Regions from separate parts of the Priestia sp. ST2 genome, predicted to be linked through region 2. Evidence: a T-box and tRNA genes for the amino acid it is inferred to sense, from the RefSeq annotation. Region 2 holds a T-box; the other holds one or more tRNA genes.
The links. The T-box of region 2 lies ahead of trpS (tryptophan--tRNA ligase). A T-box ahead of a tRNA ligase gene usually reads a tRNA of that ligase, here a tRNA-Trp.

Region 1: it encodes a tRNA-Trp, which carries the amino acid that the T-box ahead of trpS (tryptophan--tRNA ligase) is inferred to sense. The anticodon was not compared.

Annotation. Positions count from the first base shown of each region.
Region 1 is NZ_JBVVNT010000002.1:535,217-544,224, forward strand. Features, by position in the region: gene AC0KUU_RS09150 (Ger(x)C family spore germination protein) at 1-864, shown strand, start outside; gene AC0KUU_RS09155 (GerAB/ArcD/ProY family transporter) at 885-1,985, shown strand; gene AC0KUU_RS09160 (Na+/H+ antiporter NhaC family protein) at 2,184-3,584, opposite strand; tRNA gene AC0KUU_RS09165 (tRNA-Gly) at 3,800-3,871, opposite strand; tRNA gene AC0KUU_RS09170 (tRNA-Leu) at 3,891-3,972, opposite strand; tRNA gene AC0KUU_RS09175 (tRNA-Trp) at 3,999-4,072, opposite strand; gene AC0KUU_RS09180 (phospholipase D-like domain-containing protein) at 4,294-5,688, opposite strand; gene AC0KUU_RS09185 (hypothetical protein) at 5,998-6,267, opposite strand; gene AC0KUU_RS09190 (GerAB/ArcD/ProY family transporter) at 6,772-7,890, shown strand; gene AC0KUU_RS09195 (hypothetical protein) at 7,987-8,220, shown strand; gene AC0KUU_RS09200 (GerAB/ArcD/ProY family transporter) at 8,247-9,008, shown strand, end outside.
Region 2 is NZ_JBVVNT010000003.1:868,150-877,157, reverse strand. Features, by position in the region: gene opp4B (oligopeptide ABC transporter permease) at 1-844, shown strand, start outside; gene opp4C (oligopeptide ABC transporter permease) at 856-1,770, shown strand; gene AC0KUU_RS16800 (YjbA family protein) at 2,070-2,819, shown strand; gene trpS (tryptophan--tRNA ligase) at 2,849-3,838, opposite strand; T-box leader at 3,915-4,119, opposite strand; gene AC0KUU_RS16790 (peptide ABC transporter substrate-binding protein) at 4,786-6,432, shown strand; gene AC0KUU_RS16785 (ABC transporter permease) at 6,530-7,465, shown strand; gene AC0KUU_RS16780 (ABC transporter permease) at 7,468-8,394, shown strand; gene AC0KUU_RS16775 (ABC transporter ATP-binding protein) at 8,409-9,008, shown strand, end outside.

The sequences.
Region 1 (9,008 bases), on a different contig from region 2:
ATTGATTCTATTGATCGCGATCCTGAATTTCGAATTACGACTTCCTTAGTAATCGCAAACCAGTCAAGTGCTGCTGATTTGGTAAAAGCACTAACGCCTGTCGATAAAATTCCAGCAAACAAAATTATGAAAACGCTGGAGTTCACTCAAAGAAAATGGGGAGAAAACCTAAAGGTTTCCTTTCAAGAAGTGATGAGATCTCTCGAATCTCCAGGAGGAGAAGCACTAGTCTCGGGTTTTCGTTTAGTTGGAAATCCTCAACAAGCAGAAAAATTAGATAACCTCCAGCAAAGCGCACCAGAAGCTACCCTTCGTGCTTCTGGCATTGCTGTTTTTAAAAATGGAAAGTTAATCGACTGGTTGTACAATAGTCCAGCTAGAGGCAGCGTTTGGATTCTTGATAAAATACAAGGAACCGATATTAATGTAGATTGGAAAGGAAAAAAAGAAGCGCTTGCCTATCAAACAGTTCGTCAAAAAACGGATGTATCTGTAAAAATGATAAAAGGAAAACCTTATGCGTCCGTTCACACTCGCGTAGAAGGCGATCTTGGAGAAGTGGAGGTCCCTGTTGATACACGTCAACCTGCTGTCATCAAAAAAATGGAAAAAGCAGCAGGTAAAGAAATAAAAAAAGAATTACAAACAGCTATTAAACAAGCTCAGACAGACAAAGTTGACATCTTCGGGTTTGGAGAAGCGCTGGAACGCACGCGGCCTAATCAATGGGAAAAACTCAAATCAGAATGGGATGACGTTTATTTTCCAAAATTAAATGTAGACGTTACGGTAGAAGCTTACATTCGCCGAACAGGTCTGCGCAATAAATCATTTCTCTCTAGCCTAAAAGAAAAACAAAACTGAGGTCAGGAGGTTCTGGCTATATGGAAAAAGCAAAAATTAGCGCCACTCAATTATTTATTCTCATGGTTTTATTCGAGCTGGGAAGTGCTTTATTAGTTCCTCTTGCAATGCGAGCGAAGCAAGATGCATGGCTAGCTATTTTAATTGGAATGCTGTGCAGCTTTTTTTTCTTCTTAGTCTATCATAAGCTCTATTCCTACTATCCGGACCTCCTGCCTACAGAATATATGCAGAAAATTTTAGGGAAGGCACTTGGAACACTTCTTGCATTCATATATATTGTCTATTTTTTATACGATGCATCACGAGTTCTAAGAGATTTCGGAGAGATGCTTCTTACTTTTGCCTATCCCGATACGCCTTTATTTATTGCTAATGCCTTATTGATGCTGGTCATTATCTATATAACTCGAAAAGGTATTGAAGCGATAGCCAGATCAGGAGAGCTTCTGTTTATTTTCATGTATTTTCTAGCTGTTGCAGGCTTCATCTTGATTATTAGCTCGGGATTAATTGATTTTAAGAACTTACAGCCGGTATTAAAAGAAGGAATACTTCCTGTGGCCAAAGTTGCTTTAACTGAAACGCTGTATTTCCCTTTCACAGAAGCTATTGTATTTACCATGCTTCTTCCTTATTTAAGCAACCCCAAAAAAGCAAGTGTCACCATGCTATGCGCAACGGGATTAAGCGGAATTAATTTAATTATTACGATGATCATTAACATTAGCGTGCTTGGGGTTGATTTGACGACAAGATCACAGTTCCCTCTTCTTAGTACTGTTCAAACGATTCAAGTAGCTGATTTTTTAGAGCGTCTCGATGTATTTTTTATGTTTGCTATGGTTATTGGGATTTATTTTAAAGTTAGCATCTTGTTTTATGCCTCTATCATAGGTACAGCTACTTTATTTAAAATTAAATCTCCTTCCCGTCTAGTGTATCCTTTAGGCATCATTGTGTTGTTTTTGTCGATTACAATCGCTAGTAATTTTCAAGAACATCTTTATGAAGGGCTACACGTAGCGAGATTTCTTTTACATATGCCTCTTTTTGCTATCGTACCTATACTGCTTTTGATTATCGCCTTTTTGAAAAATAGGAAGAAGCAGCACAGATAGTATATCTCTAATAAATAGAAAAAATAGCGTTAAAATTATCGAGGTGATGTTCGTGTATATATGGTTTTATGATCATTTTATTAATACCATCTTATTTCCGCTTACTTGTATCATGCTAGTGTGCCTATCATTAGGGCTGTATGCATACTTTAAGCTGAAAAAAATGAAAAGTTGATACTAGATGGCTATTTCCCTCATTCAAAACAAGAAAGATACCACAAGATAAAAAGCAACTGTTATTCCCGCTGCAATTAGAGCGGGCTTTAATTTATACTTGGCATATTCAATAACAGATAAATCTAATATTTTGGCGATGGTATTCGTATCGTCGCTTAAAGGCGAAGAAAACGCTCCAAATGAACCGCTTGCAAATACGGCACCGATAATCAACGGCAAAGAAAGATCTGCAGAACTTGCAAGCGATACGCCAAGCGGCATTAAAATTCCCCACGTCCCCCAAGCAGACCCGATAAAGTAAGAAATAGCAGCTCCAAACACAAACATAAAAGGAGTGACAAACATTTGAGGAATCCACTTAGAATGTGCCGTCACGAAATTGGAAAAACCCAAGTCTTCTGTAACAGCGGATAATCCCCATACTACCGATAACAGCAGAATAACGGACATTAAGTCATTGCCTCCTGTGATAAAACCATTAAGCAAATTCTGTAATGTAAAGCGCTGAAACAAGAAAAAAATGAGGGTAATTAACGTAGTCATAATTAAAGCTACTACCATCGCTTCTAGCACGTCTGCTTTAATAAATGCTTCAAAAAAGGTGTGACTCTTATGATGTCCACTCCACCATGTTAAAAGTAAGGTGAGTGAAATCACGACAAGTAAAGGCACTAACAGATTCCAAGGCTTGGAAGGCAAATCCTTCGATACGCAAGGATGACAATCATGCCAATCTTTTTCGTCTTCTTCCTCAAGCTTCATAGGAGCTGTAGATGTTGAATGATGAAAAAAGCTTAAATAAATCCCTACTAAAATAATCACAATCGAAAAAAAATTATAAGGAATGCTTTGAATAAACAAAGAATAAGCGTCTTGTTTTATACCTTGATGATCAATCGCCATTTGAATGATGGATACCATATATCCTACAAATGCCGTTGCCACAGGAATTAAGACGATAACAGGAGTAGCAGTTGTTTCAATAACGAACCCTAGCTCTGCTGTCGTCATTTTCACTTTTTTCAGCAGCGCTCTCATGATGGGCGCGATTGTAACAAAACGAAATGTGGGAGCACTGAATGTTCCAATGGTTGAAACATAGGTTAAAATAAGGGCTTTTTTTCTTGTATCAATTCTTTCAGCAGCTGTTTCCACAAAACCTTTAACTCCTCCAGCCATCTTAATCATTCCGATGAGCCCTGAAAACGCGTATAAAAAGACGACGATTTCTATATTACTTTTATTTCTAAGAGCTTGTACAACGTAGTGAAGTAGCTTTTCAACACCTCCGATAATCGAATGGTCAATCAAATAAGCGCCTACTAATAAGCCTAAAAACAACCCTGGCAGCACTTGTTTCGTGAAAATAGCTATGGGAATAACAATTAAAAACGGTATAATTGAAAACCAACTAGATTCCATAGGACTCTCCCCTATCTTAAACACCATATTAGATGTCTTCACGTATCGTTCATTAGCTTTTAATGTAACCCCAATATTATGTGTATATTCACGAAAGCAACACGTATAGACAGTGCTGTTTTAATAAAATACTTCTGATTAAAAACAGCATCATAAAACTCTTTATTTCTACAACAAAAAAAGCAGTTTGCACATGCAAACTGCTTTTGAAAAGAAGCGGAAGACGAGGTTCGAACTCGCGACCCCCACCTTGGCAAGGTGGTGTTCTACCACTGAACTACTTCCGCGCGTATATGAAAGTAAAGATGCGGGTGAAGGGACTTGAACCCCCACGTCATAAGACACTAGATCCTAAGTCTAGCGCGTCTGCCAATTCCGCCACACCCGCGTGTAAATTAAAAAATAACTCCAAAATGGCAGGGGCAGTAGGAATCGAACCCACACTGACGGTTTTGGAGACCGTAGTTCTACCTTTAAACTATGCCCCTAGAAATGATTTCTTCAAAAGAACCTCGTTTATCAACGACGCTATATCATAATAAAACATATATGGAATTTCGTCAATAGGTCTTTTGATGAATCATAACTAGTACTAGGGGTTTCAAAAAAACTGTGAGGCATATCACAGTTTTTTACACATTCCCTTCACCAGCTGCAGTCCTCTTTAATCTCCGCTATTTGTTTTTAAAGACTCTGCTGTAACACAGTACTATACAAAATGTCTCCAAAATCGTGTAAAGACCGAAAGAATATGTAGGAGTGCAGATTTTACGGGAGGCACGTTTTTTTGAGAATCCGTATTAACATCCACAGGTTCTCCCTCATTCCCCACAAGCATACTGTGAGAAATTTTAGTTTCAATAGCTCCTGTTAACTCGGCTGCAAATTCTTCACTATCTATCATAACCATGGATTCAGTATTTAAAAATGCAGAGCGTGAATCTAAGTTAAAAGAACCAACTGCACTTAAACGCTGATCATAAACAACAGATTTCCCGTGAATTGAATAGGGCTTTTGATATTCATAAAGCTTCGAACCAGCTTTTATAACGCGATTCTTCACTCCCAAGTATGCAGAAAAAGCCATAGCATTTGGAGTGGATGTAATAGAATTAGTTAAAATAATTCTTTGCACTTTTGGTTTTACTTGCTTATCTATATACTGTTCCATTTCTTTTGTTGGTACGATATAAGGGCTTTGAACAACAATGGATTTTTCAGCTTGCTGGGAAAGCTTAATAAATGTTTTCCATATAAAAGGGCTTTTATTTATTCGTTGAATAGGATTTGTAATAAAAGAAATCTTTCTTGTAGGCATCGTTGCTTCTCTCCATACAATATAAGGATGGACAAAAGGTTCGTTTACTTTTTTGGCCTCTTCGTATTGATCTATCAATAATTTTTTTCCTGAAAGACCGCGAAATTGTTTAGTTTTCTTGGGCTTTGGAAAAGCTTTTCGTGTATACGGATGATTCCATAATTTTTCTATATACTTCTCCATTGAGAGAATGACACTATGACTTTCTTGCTTTGTGTTATAAATCAGTACATCACGGTCATAGACAAAATTTTTATTTGGTTGACTAGCCAAGTATTTATCTCCAATATTTCGTCCTCCACTAATACCTAATTGGCCATCGACTACTATTATTTTATCGTGAAGACGGTTATGCCATGTCCAAGGTTTAAAAATAGTAAAGGGCTCATAGTACTTTAATTCAATATTATTGTGGAAAGCTAGAGCATAAAGAACATTTTTCCTCTTGCCTTTTAACCCATGAGCGATCCCATCTAACAACACGCGAATACGTATACCTCGATCCGCAGCTTCGAATAAAGCGCCCATAAGTAAATCCGAAGAACGGCCTTTACCGATGGAAAAGTATGCAATATCAATTGTATGCCTCGCTTCTTGAATCATCTGCATCCGAACAAGCCCTGAAAAATAACCATTTTCTAAAAGCATAACTCGATCTGTGGATTCTTTCTTCCCGTAAAAATTCTCAGTATTCATTACTTTTAAGTCTTTTCCCTTGTGTAAAGGGACATAAAACAGTACCACTGCAGTTACGAATACATATATGAAGTACAATACGACAATCATTATTAGTATGTTTATTAGCATATTTCCTGTCACAATCCCTTTCCATTCTTATCGTTCTGTTTTTATTAGGATTCTTACTTTTTTAACTTCTATACCTTTTAAAATAAGAATGGAATGATGGATTATTTGTTACACCACTGTTGATTTCCGTGCCAGTCTTCGCCTTTCCCTCCAAACAACAGCTAGAAGCAATTATATACACGAAACCTACGTTTACACTATCAATAAAAAAAGCAGAAGTTCATTACCTTCTGCTTTTACAATTTATACTCTCTATTGTGAACCTGCCTAAGTAAAACAGCGGCTCTTTTATTGATTAAGGTCGTTCTCCATATCTTTTATATCTTGCTGAAACTCTGTTAAACGCTGACGCTGTGTTTCAGAAGCATTTTCAAGCGCATTTTCAATTTGCTGAGAGGCTTCATTCACTTCACCTATCGCTTGCTTCGCTTCATGGCCGTACGATGCATCATTTTTAGCTTCATTTGCCTGTTCATATGCATCTACTGCTTCTTTATGCCCCTGCTGTGCTGCTTGAAACGATTGTTGTTTATCTTTATTGTATGGGTATTTTTTCATCATAGTGCTCCTTTCCATTTGTTCACTCTTTAGTGTGGCATTTTTCTACTTATTCATACGACGCTTCAATAGGTTAAAGCTAAATGAATATTCCTCATAACAAATCCCTCAATCATTTAAGAGCCCTACAAAATATCTTCTATCTCCTGAAATACTTTCTATATTTTACAAAAATGTATAATCACTTTCTTTAGCGGACATCATACGAATAGCTTATCTGAACGAAAAAATGTATTGGGGTTGACTGCATGCACTTGTTTCTTTCCTTTTTGATCATTTGTGCAGGGATTATATGGATGGAAATAAAAAGATTACCTCAACACTCCCATAAAAAGGAACGGAACATTTTTATTGTGTTTATGACAATCAGTATCATAATCGCTCTTGCAAAAATCTTTCGTCTGCCTCTACCGAATCCTTCTGATTGGGTAGAAGTAATGTTTCAACCTTTAAGTCACTTATTATTCCGTTGGATCACTTAATTAGTGTATATGGCAAAAGGATGTGCTCATTTTGCTTAATGAAATCAATATTTCAGCTGCGCAGTTTCGCAAGCTAGTAACGTTATATAGTATTGGCAGCACCATTATTGTTGTACCTGCTGCTATTACAGCTGATGCTCATCAAGATGCCTGGATTGCCGCACTTTTCGGTGTAGCATCAGGAATTGGCTTAGTTTTGCTTTTCACCTCACTAGGAAACATGTTTCCAACGCTTACGCTTATGGAAATGAACGAAAAAATTTTAGGCAAAATAGCCGGAAAGATTGTATCAGTTGTTTTTGTGTTATCCAATTTATTCATCAGCAGTCAAGTTCTTTACTATGTAGGAAATTTTCTCACTACACAAATTCTTCCCTACACGCCGCTTACAGCCATCCATATTGCATTTATGGGCGTGGTCATCGTAGGAGTACGCCTAGGAATAGAAGTTATTGCACGAAGTGCCGAAATTTTATTCCCTTGGTTTGTCGGATTATTCGGACTTCTCATTTTGTCTATGATTCCTCAAATTAAAATAGAGCATATTCAGCCTGTGTTCGAAATCCATCCAAAAGCTTTTATTCGTGCTGTTTTAACCTTTTTAAGCATGAGTTCTTTGACTTATACTATCCTGCTTATGATTTTTCCTTCCCATACACCAGACACAAAAAAGGCAACTCAATCTTTTTATATAGGTAATATAGCAGGTGGACTAGTGATGGTGACGTTAATCTTACTCGGAATTTTAGTGCTTGGCCCTTATTACTCCCAAATCACCATGTTTCCAAGTTATGAATTAGGAAGAAGAATTGATGTAGGAAACTTTCTCCAAGGAATTGAAGTAGTCATTGCTATTTTGTGGTTTATTACTCTCTTTTTTAAACTTTGCATTTATTTTTACGCTACTCTTTTGGGGTTTGCCAATGTATTTCATATAAAGGACTACAAGCTATTTTCTTTTCCAGTCGCGCTCATTATGATTACCCTTTCCCTTATTGTGTATCCAAGCGTTTCTTATCAAAAGGATTGGGATACAAAAACGTGGATTCCCTACAGCTTACTTGTAGGCATCTTATATCCATTTTTCCTTTTAATAGCAGGGGTTATTCAAAACAAAAAGCGGCGTTCTAGCAATGGATAGAAACTCAAAAACCTTTAATAAAGAATGCACCTTCAGTATAAGTAATTATTTTTCAGAAAAATATAACACTAATTATTCATGTATAGGAGCTAGTGTATGCTAGGGGTATTGGGGTTACTTATTGTTGGCACGCTCGTCATTTGGTTTGAAGTACCTAAACTACGGCAAAAAAAAGCAAAGAAAGAACTGTGGCTATTCTATACAGTTCTTGCAATTGGAATGGTCGTAAGCATCTGTAAAGCACTTGGTTTAAATGTTCCAAATCCTTCTGATTTATCAGCTGCTATCTTCAAGCCAGTCAGCATATTTTTACTTCATTTACTATCTTAAGACGTTAAGACGAGGAAGTGAATACAGTGAAACCTGTAGTTAAAATTTCAACGATTCAATTTCGCATGCTCGTTATGCTTTATACAATTGGAAGCACAATTGTTATTGCTCCAGCAGCTATGACTGTAGATTCTAAACAAACCGCTTGGATTCCAGCTATCCTTGGAGTAGTATGCGGATTTGTATTAGTGAAAGTATATATAGCTCTCGGACTTTTATTTAAAGATAAAAATCTGATAGAAATCAATGAAGCAGTGTTTGGAAAATATTTAGGAAAAGGTGTATCTTGTTTATTTGTCACGTCTACTGTCATAACATGCAGCCGCATTGTATACTACGTGGGGAGTTTTTTAAATACACATATTATGATGGAAACTCCGCTGATTGCTATTCACATTATTTTTATGCTTGTGGTTGTGTTTGGAGCAAGACTTGGACTAGAAACCATCGCACGCTGCTGTGAAATATTTTTCCCTTGGCTTATTGGCCTTCTCGGAATTTTCATCTTCTCACTGACTCCTCAAATGAAAGTCGAAAACCTTACGCCTTTATTAGATATTCACTTAAAGCCGCTGACTCATTCGGTTTTCACCTTTCTTAGCATCACTTATTTTACTTTTGCTCCTTTAATGATGGTATTTCCTCTTCATTTAAGAAAACCTGAAAAAGGTGCTAAAGCTTTAATGAGCGGAAGTCTGTTAGGTGGATTTATTATGGTAGCGATTATTCTCTTTTGTATAATGGTTATTGGCTCTTATCATTCTTCAACTACCATGTTTCCTGTATAC
Region 2 (9,008 bases):
TAGTAATACAGATCCAAAATACATTGAGGAAATGCGTGATAAGCTAGGATATAACGATCCTATCTACGTTCAATATTGGAACTGGGTAAAGGGAGTGGCACAAGGAGATTTAGGAAAGTCAACAACTCATAAGTTACCGACATTAGATATTATTTTAGAGCGTATGCCTAATACTATCTTTTTAGCTTTGACTTCGCTTTTGATTACGTATGTGTTTGCATTTATTTTAGGTATGTATGCAGGAAGAAAACCGTATACCTTAGCAGATAACTTTATTGCAGGATATAATTACTTTGCATTAGCGGTTCCATCGTTTATTGCAGGGATCGTAGGCATTTATTTATTTTCCTTTCAGTTAGGTTGGTTTCCGTTTAGCGGTTCTGTTGAAGTAGGATTGAAAGAGGGATCATGGGAATTTATTCAAAGTAGAATTCATCACGTTATATTACCCGCGCTGATTCTTGGCTTGATGTCGACCGCGCAGTATACCCAGTTTTTGCGCAATGATATTATTGAAAACAGTCGCAAAGATTTTGTGCGCACTGCTAGAGCAAAAGGGACAAAAGAATCTAAAATTTATAATGTTCATATCTTACGCAACTCAATGATTCCGCTTATTACGTTTTTAGGATTTGATCTTGTAACAATCATTAGCGGTTCTATCATTACAGAGACGATCTTTACGTATCCAGGAATTGGAAAATTGTTTGTTGACTCTGTAGCAACTCGTGACTACTCAGTTATGATGTCGCTTACAATGTTGTTTTCAATTTTAACACTGGTTGGGAATCTGGTTGCTGATTTGTTATACGGCGTAGCAGATCCGCGTATTCGTTTGGATTAGGAGGAGAAAGTATGGAAATTGTAACGAAAAAAGATGTACAGCCAGAAGTGAATATGAAAGCTCCTAAAAACCTTTCTCCATGGGCGATTGCGCGAAAGAAGTTTGTTAAAAATAAACTAGCCATGATAAGTTTAGCTTTCATGATTGTGATTACGCTTCTTGCCATTTTTGCACCGCTGCTTACAAAAGCAGATATTACACGTATCGACTATATGGCGATGAATGCAGCGCCTTCTAGTGAGCATTGGTTTGGAACGGATACAAATGGACGAGACGTATTTGCACGTACATTGTATGGAGGAAGAACTTCGTTACTGATTGGAGTTGCTTGTACAACACTCGTTATTTTAATCGGAACTTTTATTGGTTCGATTGCGGGTTATTACGGAGGCAAAGTGGATCAATTCTTAATGCGTTTTACAGACTTTGTATTAAACTTTCCGCTAATTGTTTTCGTTGTAGTGTTAAATACAATCCTAATTGGAAAGATCTCAGGCGTTTGGACGCTCATCCTAGTTGTTAGTTTCTTAAGCTGGGGAAGTACGGCCCGGCTGGTTCGAAGCAAAATCTTGGCTGAAAAAGAAAATGAATATGTGCTTTCAGCCGTTTCGATTGGGTGCAGCCCGTTTAAAATCATCTTTAAACATTTGCTGCCAAATGTGTTTTCAACAATTGTGGTTCAAGCCAGTTTGCAGATGGCGATCCTTATTGTGTTTGAGTCAGCGATTAGCTTTATCGGTTTTGGCGTGCCGGCTGATACGCCAAGCTGGGGGAATATGCTGACAGAAGCAAGGGAATCAGATGTGCTGCAGAATAAGCCTTGGATGTGGGTTCCGCCAGGTTTAGCTATTACATTTACGATCCTAGCTATCAACTTCATTGGTGAAGGATTAAAAGATGCTTTGAATCCCAAATCTCTTCGTTAAAAATCTATCACAAAAGTGTGATAGATTTTTTTAGGTTTGTCAGACCTCCTGACAAACCTATTACTATAGAAGAAACTCGGATTTTTTTTGCTTATAGGTGTGAATATAGCTCATGAAGCCTTTAGCAATCATTAGCACTGGCGTTATATCTGAGCTTCGAAACAAGTGCATTTGAATAATAGCCAAAAACGAAGGCATTTTACAATTAATTTTTAGAAAAATAACATCATTTGGAATAAAAATTCCTTTCTCTGCCTATACTGATGGATAACAAACAGATAGTAAGTGAGGGGTAAATTATGCTATATCTTCATGATGTATGGGTTAATTGGTTTGAAGGCGAAGAAAACGGTTATAATGTGTGTCATTTCCATGAGTGGAGAAAAGACGATTGTGTAGAACTGCTCGATCAAGCACCGTTATTAAAAGTAAATCCGCTTTTATTTCATTACATTGAAAATGATCTTTCCGAGCTACCTCAACAACTACTACAAGATGTCTATCAGAAAGCATACATTCGGAAAAATCATGAACGCACGCAGGTTGAATATTGTTTTATTGTTACAGATGGAACGAATATTTTAGCAATTGATACGATGGGATATCATATTCCAATTCGAAAAAGCCGCTTAATTCCAAGACAGGAACAGTTAGTCTATGAGATGATTGCGGATCAAGAAGAGCTAGAATATAAGTTCAGTGAAGACGAGCTGAATAAAAAAGAGCATCATATTCTTTCACCGTCTCCTGAAACGATGAGAGGACTAACACGTAAAGAACGTCAGCTAAAACAGCTGTTATTTATGGCACTTGATCAGCTACATACAACAAAAAATACAGCTCAAATCCGCTACTGGTACACGGAGTGGAATCCAACGAAGTACGAAGACATTCAAGAGATGCCGTTTCAAGACGTGTGGAGTCAGCTATACGATGAAACGAAGTCAGGGTGGTCACCGAAGCATAAATTATTATGCGAGCGCTTAGTAAAAGGACAACCTTTCTTTGAAAAACTTTGGGAAATTGAACAAGAGCCAAAAGTTAATTAAAAAAAACGACTGCATAGCAGTCGTTTTTTTTAACGTTTACGGCCAATTCCCATTGCGTTTCGCATTTTGCGAAGCATTTTATTAGCCGTTGCATTTGCTTTATCGGCACCTTGATCTAAAATATCATCTAGCTCGCTAGAATCAACTAATTCATAATATCTTTTTTGAATTGGAGCAAGTGCTTCAGCTACCACTTTGGCTGTGTCAGCTTTAAAGTCACCATAACCTTTGCCTTCGTACATCGCTTCAATGTCTTCGATCGATTTATTGGCTAGGATTGAATAAATACTTAATAAGTTTGAAATACCTGGCTTATTTTCTTTATCGTAGCGAACAATACCTTCTGAATCCGTTACGGCACTTTTGATTTTCTTTTCAATTGTTTTAGCGTCATCCAAAAGCGTAATGAAAGCTTTTTGGTTTGGATCGGACTTGCTCATTTTTTTCGTAGGATCTTGAAGAGACATGACGCGTGCGCCCACTTTTGGAATACGTACTTCAGGAATAGTGAAGATATCATTGTATTTTTTGTTAAAGCGCTCAGCTAAGTCACGCGTTAATTCTAAATGCTGCTTTTGATCTTCACCAACTGGAACCAAATCGGTGTTGTATAAAAGAATATCCGCTGCCATTAATGGAGGATAAGTTAGTAATCCTGCTGATACTGCTTCTTTTCCAGCGGACTTATCTTTAAACTGAGTCATACGTTCAAGTTCACCGATATACGCTACGCACTGTAACATCCATCCCGCTTCTGTGTGGGCAGGCACTTCCGATTGAATAAATAAAGTCGATTTTGCTGGATCAATTCCTACCGCTACATACAGAGCAGCAAGGCCTCGAATGTTTTTACGAAGTGCTAAACGATCTTGAGGCGTTGTAATTGCATGCTGATCTACAATACAAAAATGACAGTTATAGTCATGTTGAAGTTCAACAAATTGCTTCATCGCTCCAATGTAGTTACCTAAAGTGATTGTACCGCTTGGTTGAATACCTGAAAAAATTGTTTTCATCAAATCTTCCTTTCATCTGCACATATATGATGCTAATTTACGGATACAACATAAAAAGGCCCATCCGCTCCTAGCATAAGCTAGGGGCGAATGGACCGCGTTGCCACCCTAATTAGCACACATAATTGTGAACTATCTTTATTCATGTAACGTTGAGGTCAACGTTCAAGCTTTGCACTTGAAAGCTCCAAAGTCCATTCTGCAGGTTTCAATGTTTGTTCTCACCAGCCACAAACTCTCTAAAAATGAAAATTCTGCATACTACTCTTTTTCACAGCTTTAATTATATAGTTATTCGTTATTATAACGCGAAAAAGCAGGAATTTAAACATCTTATCGCTAAAAAGTTTTATAAGACAATTTACTGGAATTTTTCAGCGGCAAAAAAAGACAAGAACCTTTTAATTAAAGCATTTCTTAATGAAAATTTGGTGGAGGATTTGGTAAAAATCTTTTATTTAATATTTCTAATGGCTTTGTAATACTATCGTAATACCTATACTACAAAAAAGATTTTAGAAGTCTGACAAGTAGGCACAATCCTTATAAGATAAGGTTTTTTCCCTCATGACAAAAAAATACCATTAAATAATAGTATTGCAATAAATTTTTAAAATATTTATAATAGGCGTAACAAACATATTTTTTACAAAGGTATTACAATTTCTTAATTTTTCAGAAAACACAAAATAGACAATGTTTTGTTTCAATTAGCGAATTTTGTAATGAATGAGTCTTCTACATATTAAGCGCATACATTGGATTTACAGCATGTAAACAATTGATGACAGTTTCATAGAGTAGAAGAATAATTTTGCAGTGAGGTCTTTAATGCTCTACTACGTGAAAAAATAACTGATTATTTTGTATTGAAAGAGGATTAAGAAATTAGTACATATCAAAAAAATATGGTTGCCACACAAACAAAATTTAATAGGGGGTAACACGCAATGAAGAAAAGGTTGTCGATTCTTTTCAGTTTGCTGCTTGTAATGAGCTTGTTTTTAGCTGCATGTGGATTTAACAAAGAATCTGGTGGCAGTGAAAATGCTAGCAGTGATGGCGGCGAAAAGAAAAAAGAGCAAGAGCTTCGCGTAAACATTAAAACTGAGCCTTTTTCATTAAACCCAGGCTTAGCTAATGATTCAACGTCATCAAACGTATTATTACAAACATTTGAGGGTTTAACTCGTATCGGTAAAGATGGAAAACCTGAAAATGCAATGGCGAAAGATGTGAAGGTCAGCGATGATCAAACTAAATATACGTTTACAATTCGCGACGATGCAAAATGGTCAAATGGTGACCCTGTAACAGCAAAAGATTTCGAATATGCATGGAAATGGGCGTTAGATCCTAAAAACGAATCTCAATATGCATATCAATTATACTATGTTAAAAATGCACAAGCTGCTAATGAAGGAAAAGGTTCATTAGATGATGTTGCGGTTAAAGCAACAGATGATAAAACGCTTGAAGTAACATTAGAAAACCCAACGCCATATTTCTTAGAATTAACAGCTTTCTATACGTACTTCCCAGTGAATACGAAAATTGCTGAATCAAATGAAAAATGGTACACAAATGCAGGCGAAAACTATACGTCAAACGGTCCTTTCAAGCTTAAAGCTTGGAAACATAATGACAAAATCGAGTTAGTTCCTAATGAAAACTATTGGGATAAAGATGCTGTAAAACTTAAAAAAGTTGAAATGTACATGATCAATGATAACAACACTGAACTTTCAATGTTCAAAAACGGTGAATTAGACTGGGCGGGTATGCCTACTGGTCAATTACCAGCTGATGCACTTCCTGAATTAAAGAAAGACGGTTCATTAAACATTCAAGAGATTGCAGGTACTTACTGGTACAAGTTTAATACAGAACAAAAACCTTTAGACAACGTGAACATTCGTAAAGCATTAGCTTATGCAATTGATCGTAAAGGTATTACAGAACAAATTACAAAAGACGGTTCAGTTCCAGCGATGGCGGCTGTACCACCAACAATGTTTGAAGATAACAAAAAAGGTTACTTCAAAGACAATGATGTGAAAAAAGCAAAAGAATATTTAGAAAAAGGCTTGAAAGAAATGGGCCTTAAAGATGCTTCAGAACTACCAGCAATTAAGGTTTCATACAACACGGATGAAAAACATGCAAAAATTGCACAAGCTGTTCAAGATATGTGGAAGAAAAACCTTGGCATTAAAGTACAGTTAGACAACTCTGAGTGGGCTGTTTACATTGAAAAGTTACACCAAGGAGATTATCAAGTTGGACGTATGGGCTGGTTAGGAGATTTTAACGACCCAATCAACTTCTTAGAATTGTTCCGTGATAAAAAAGGCGGAAATAATGATACAAACTGGGAAAACCCAGAATATAAAAAGTTATTAATTGACTCTCAAAAAGAAACAGATCCTAAAAAACGTCTGGAAATGTTGAAAAAAGCAGAAGGTATCTTTATGGATGAAATGCCAGTGGCACCAATCTACTTCTACACAAACGCTTGGGTACAAGACAAGCAGCTGAAAGATGTTGTGATGTCTGGACTTGGAGACATTCAGATTAAGTGGGCTCATTTTGAGTAAGTAACATCAATTGTGACAAAGGGTATATGGGGCCTGGTGCTCCATATACTTTTCTTTCTTGTGCGCGGATTTTGTAAAAATATGGAGGTGTGTCAGGGTGTTCAAATATATAGGAAAACGACTTATTTATATGTTTCTATCATTATGGCTGATCGTAACAGCGACCTTTTTCTTAATGCGTGCTGTTCCAGGAGGTCCATTCACATCAGAAAAGCAGCTTCCCCCTGAAATTCAAAAAAATCTAAATCAGTATTACGGTTTAGACCAGCCTTGGTACCATCAGTACTTTGATTATTTAACATCAATTTTAAAGTGGGATTTTGGTCCATCTTTCAAATATAAAGGCCAAACGGTAAATGATTTGATTAACGGCGGATTCCCTGTTTCATTCATGCTAGGGATGGAAGCTATTTTAATAGCAATTGCTATTGGTGTAGTACTTGGTGTTATTGCTGCTTTAAAACATAATAAGTGGCAAGATTATACGGCGATGGTTATTGCAGTTCTAGGAATCTCAGTTCCGAGTTTTATCATGGCAGCGGTATTACAATACGTTCTGGCTATGAAACTACAAATTTTTCCGGTTGCACGCTGGGAATCTTGGGCACACACGGTGTTACCAGCTCTCGCGCTTGCTTCAACCCCTATGGCGTTTATCGCACGATTAACTCGTTCGAGTATGCTTGAAGTATTAAGCAATGATTATATTCGTACAGCGAAAGCAAAAGGTTTAAGCAGAGGCGTGATTACAGTTAAGCACGCCATGCGAAATGCGATGCTTCCAGTCGTATCCTATATGGGACCTTTAGTAGCAGGGATTTTAACAGGTAGCTTTGTTATTGAAAAAATATTTGGTATCCCGGGATTAGGTTCACACTTTGTACTCAGTATCTCAAACCGAGATTATACAACGATTATGGGCGTAACGGTGTTCTACAGTATTTTACTACTTTTTTGTATCTTGCTTGTAGATATTGCATACGGATTCATTGACCCTCGAATTAAACTTACAGGTGCTAAGAAAGGAGAGTAACTATGCAGCAACTTCCAAAAATTCCTAAAGAAATGTTTGAAACAGCAGGGATTGACCGCGCTCAGGCAGAAAAGATTGAAAAACCGAGTCTTTCATTCTGGCAAGATGTTTTTATTCGTTTTCGCAAAAACAAGCTTGCTATGTTTGGGGTAGTACTAATGGTTCTCCTTGTTTTTATGGCTATATTTGGTCCATTGATGGTGAAATATGATTATGCAACCAATGATTTATTGAATGCTAATCAGGCTCCATCTTCTGAGCACTGGTTCGGTACAGATGAATTAGGGCGTGATGTTTTTGCTCGTACGTGGGAAGGCGCGCGTATTTCATTATTTATCGGGTTAGCAGCAGCTTTAATTGATTTATTTATCGGCGTAGTTTGGGGAAGCATCTCTGGATACCGCGGTGGCCGTACGGATGAAACAATGATGCGTGTTGCGGATATCTTATATGGTGTTCCTTACCTTTTACTCGTTATTATTTTAATGGTTATGCTTGGCCAAGGGTTAGGCACGATGATTTTGGCGATGACTATTACCGGCTGGATTAACATGGCCCGTATTGTACGTGGACAAGTATTGCAGTTAAAAAACCAAGAGTACGTAATGGCTTCACAAACATTAGGAGCAACAACAAAACGTATTTTATTTAAACATCTTATTCCTAATGCAACAGGTCCAATTTTAGTAACAATGACACTAACGATTCCTTCAGCAATCTTTACAGAAGCATTTTTAAGCTACTTGGGACTAGGCGTTCCGGCACCGCTTGCAAGTTGGGGAACAATGGCTTCAGAAGGCTTACCTGCTTTGGAATACTATCCTTGGCGCTTATTTTTCCCAGGTTTGTTTATCTGTTTAACAATCTTAGCGTTCAACGTAATTGGTGATGGATTACGAGATGCGTTAGATCCAAAACTACGTAAGTAAGGAAGTGGACTCATATGTCACGTTTATTAGAAGTAAAAAATTTAGCTGTATCATTTAAAACATATGGCGGAGAAGTTCAAGCTGTTCGCGGCGTTAACTTCCACTTAAATAAAGGTGAAACTTTAGCAATTGTTGGTGAGTCAGGATCTGGTAAAAGTGTAACTTCACAAACGATCATGCGCCTTATTCCGATGCCTCCTGGCCGAATCAAAAGCGGTGAAATGCTGTTTGACGGCATTGATTTAGCTAAGAAAACGGATAAAGAAATGGAAGCTATTCGCGGTAAAGATATCGGTATGATCTTCCAAGATCCGATGACTTCCTTGAATCCAACGATGAAAGTTGGGGCTCAAATTGGCGAAGTCGTAATTAAGCATTCCAAAGTGTCTAAAGCAGAAGCGAAAAAACGGGCAGTCGAGTTATTAACGCTTGTAGGAATTCCTTTTCCAGAACAGCGTGTGAATCAATATCCGCATGAATTCAGCGGCGGGATGAGACAGCGTGTTGTCATTGCGATGGCTCTTGCTTCTAATCCGAAGCTATTGATCGCTGATGAACCAACAACGGCGCTTGATGTAACAATTCAAGCCCAAATTTTAGAGCTGATGAAAGAC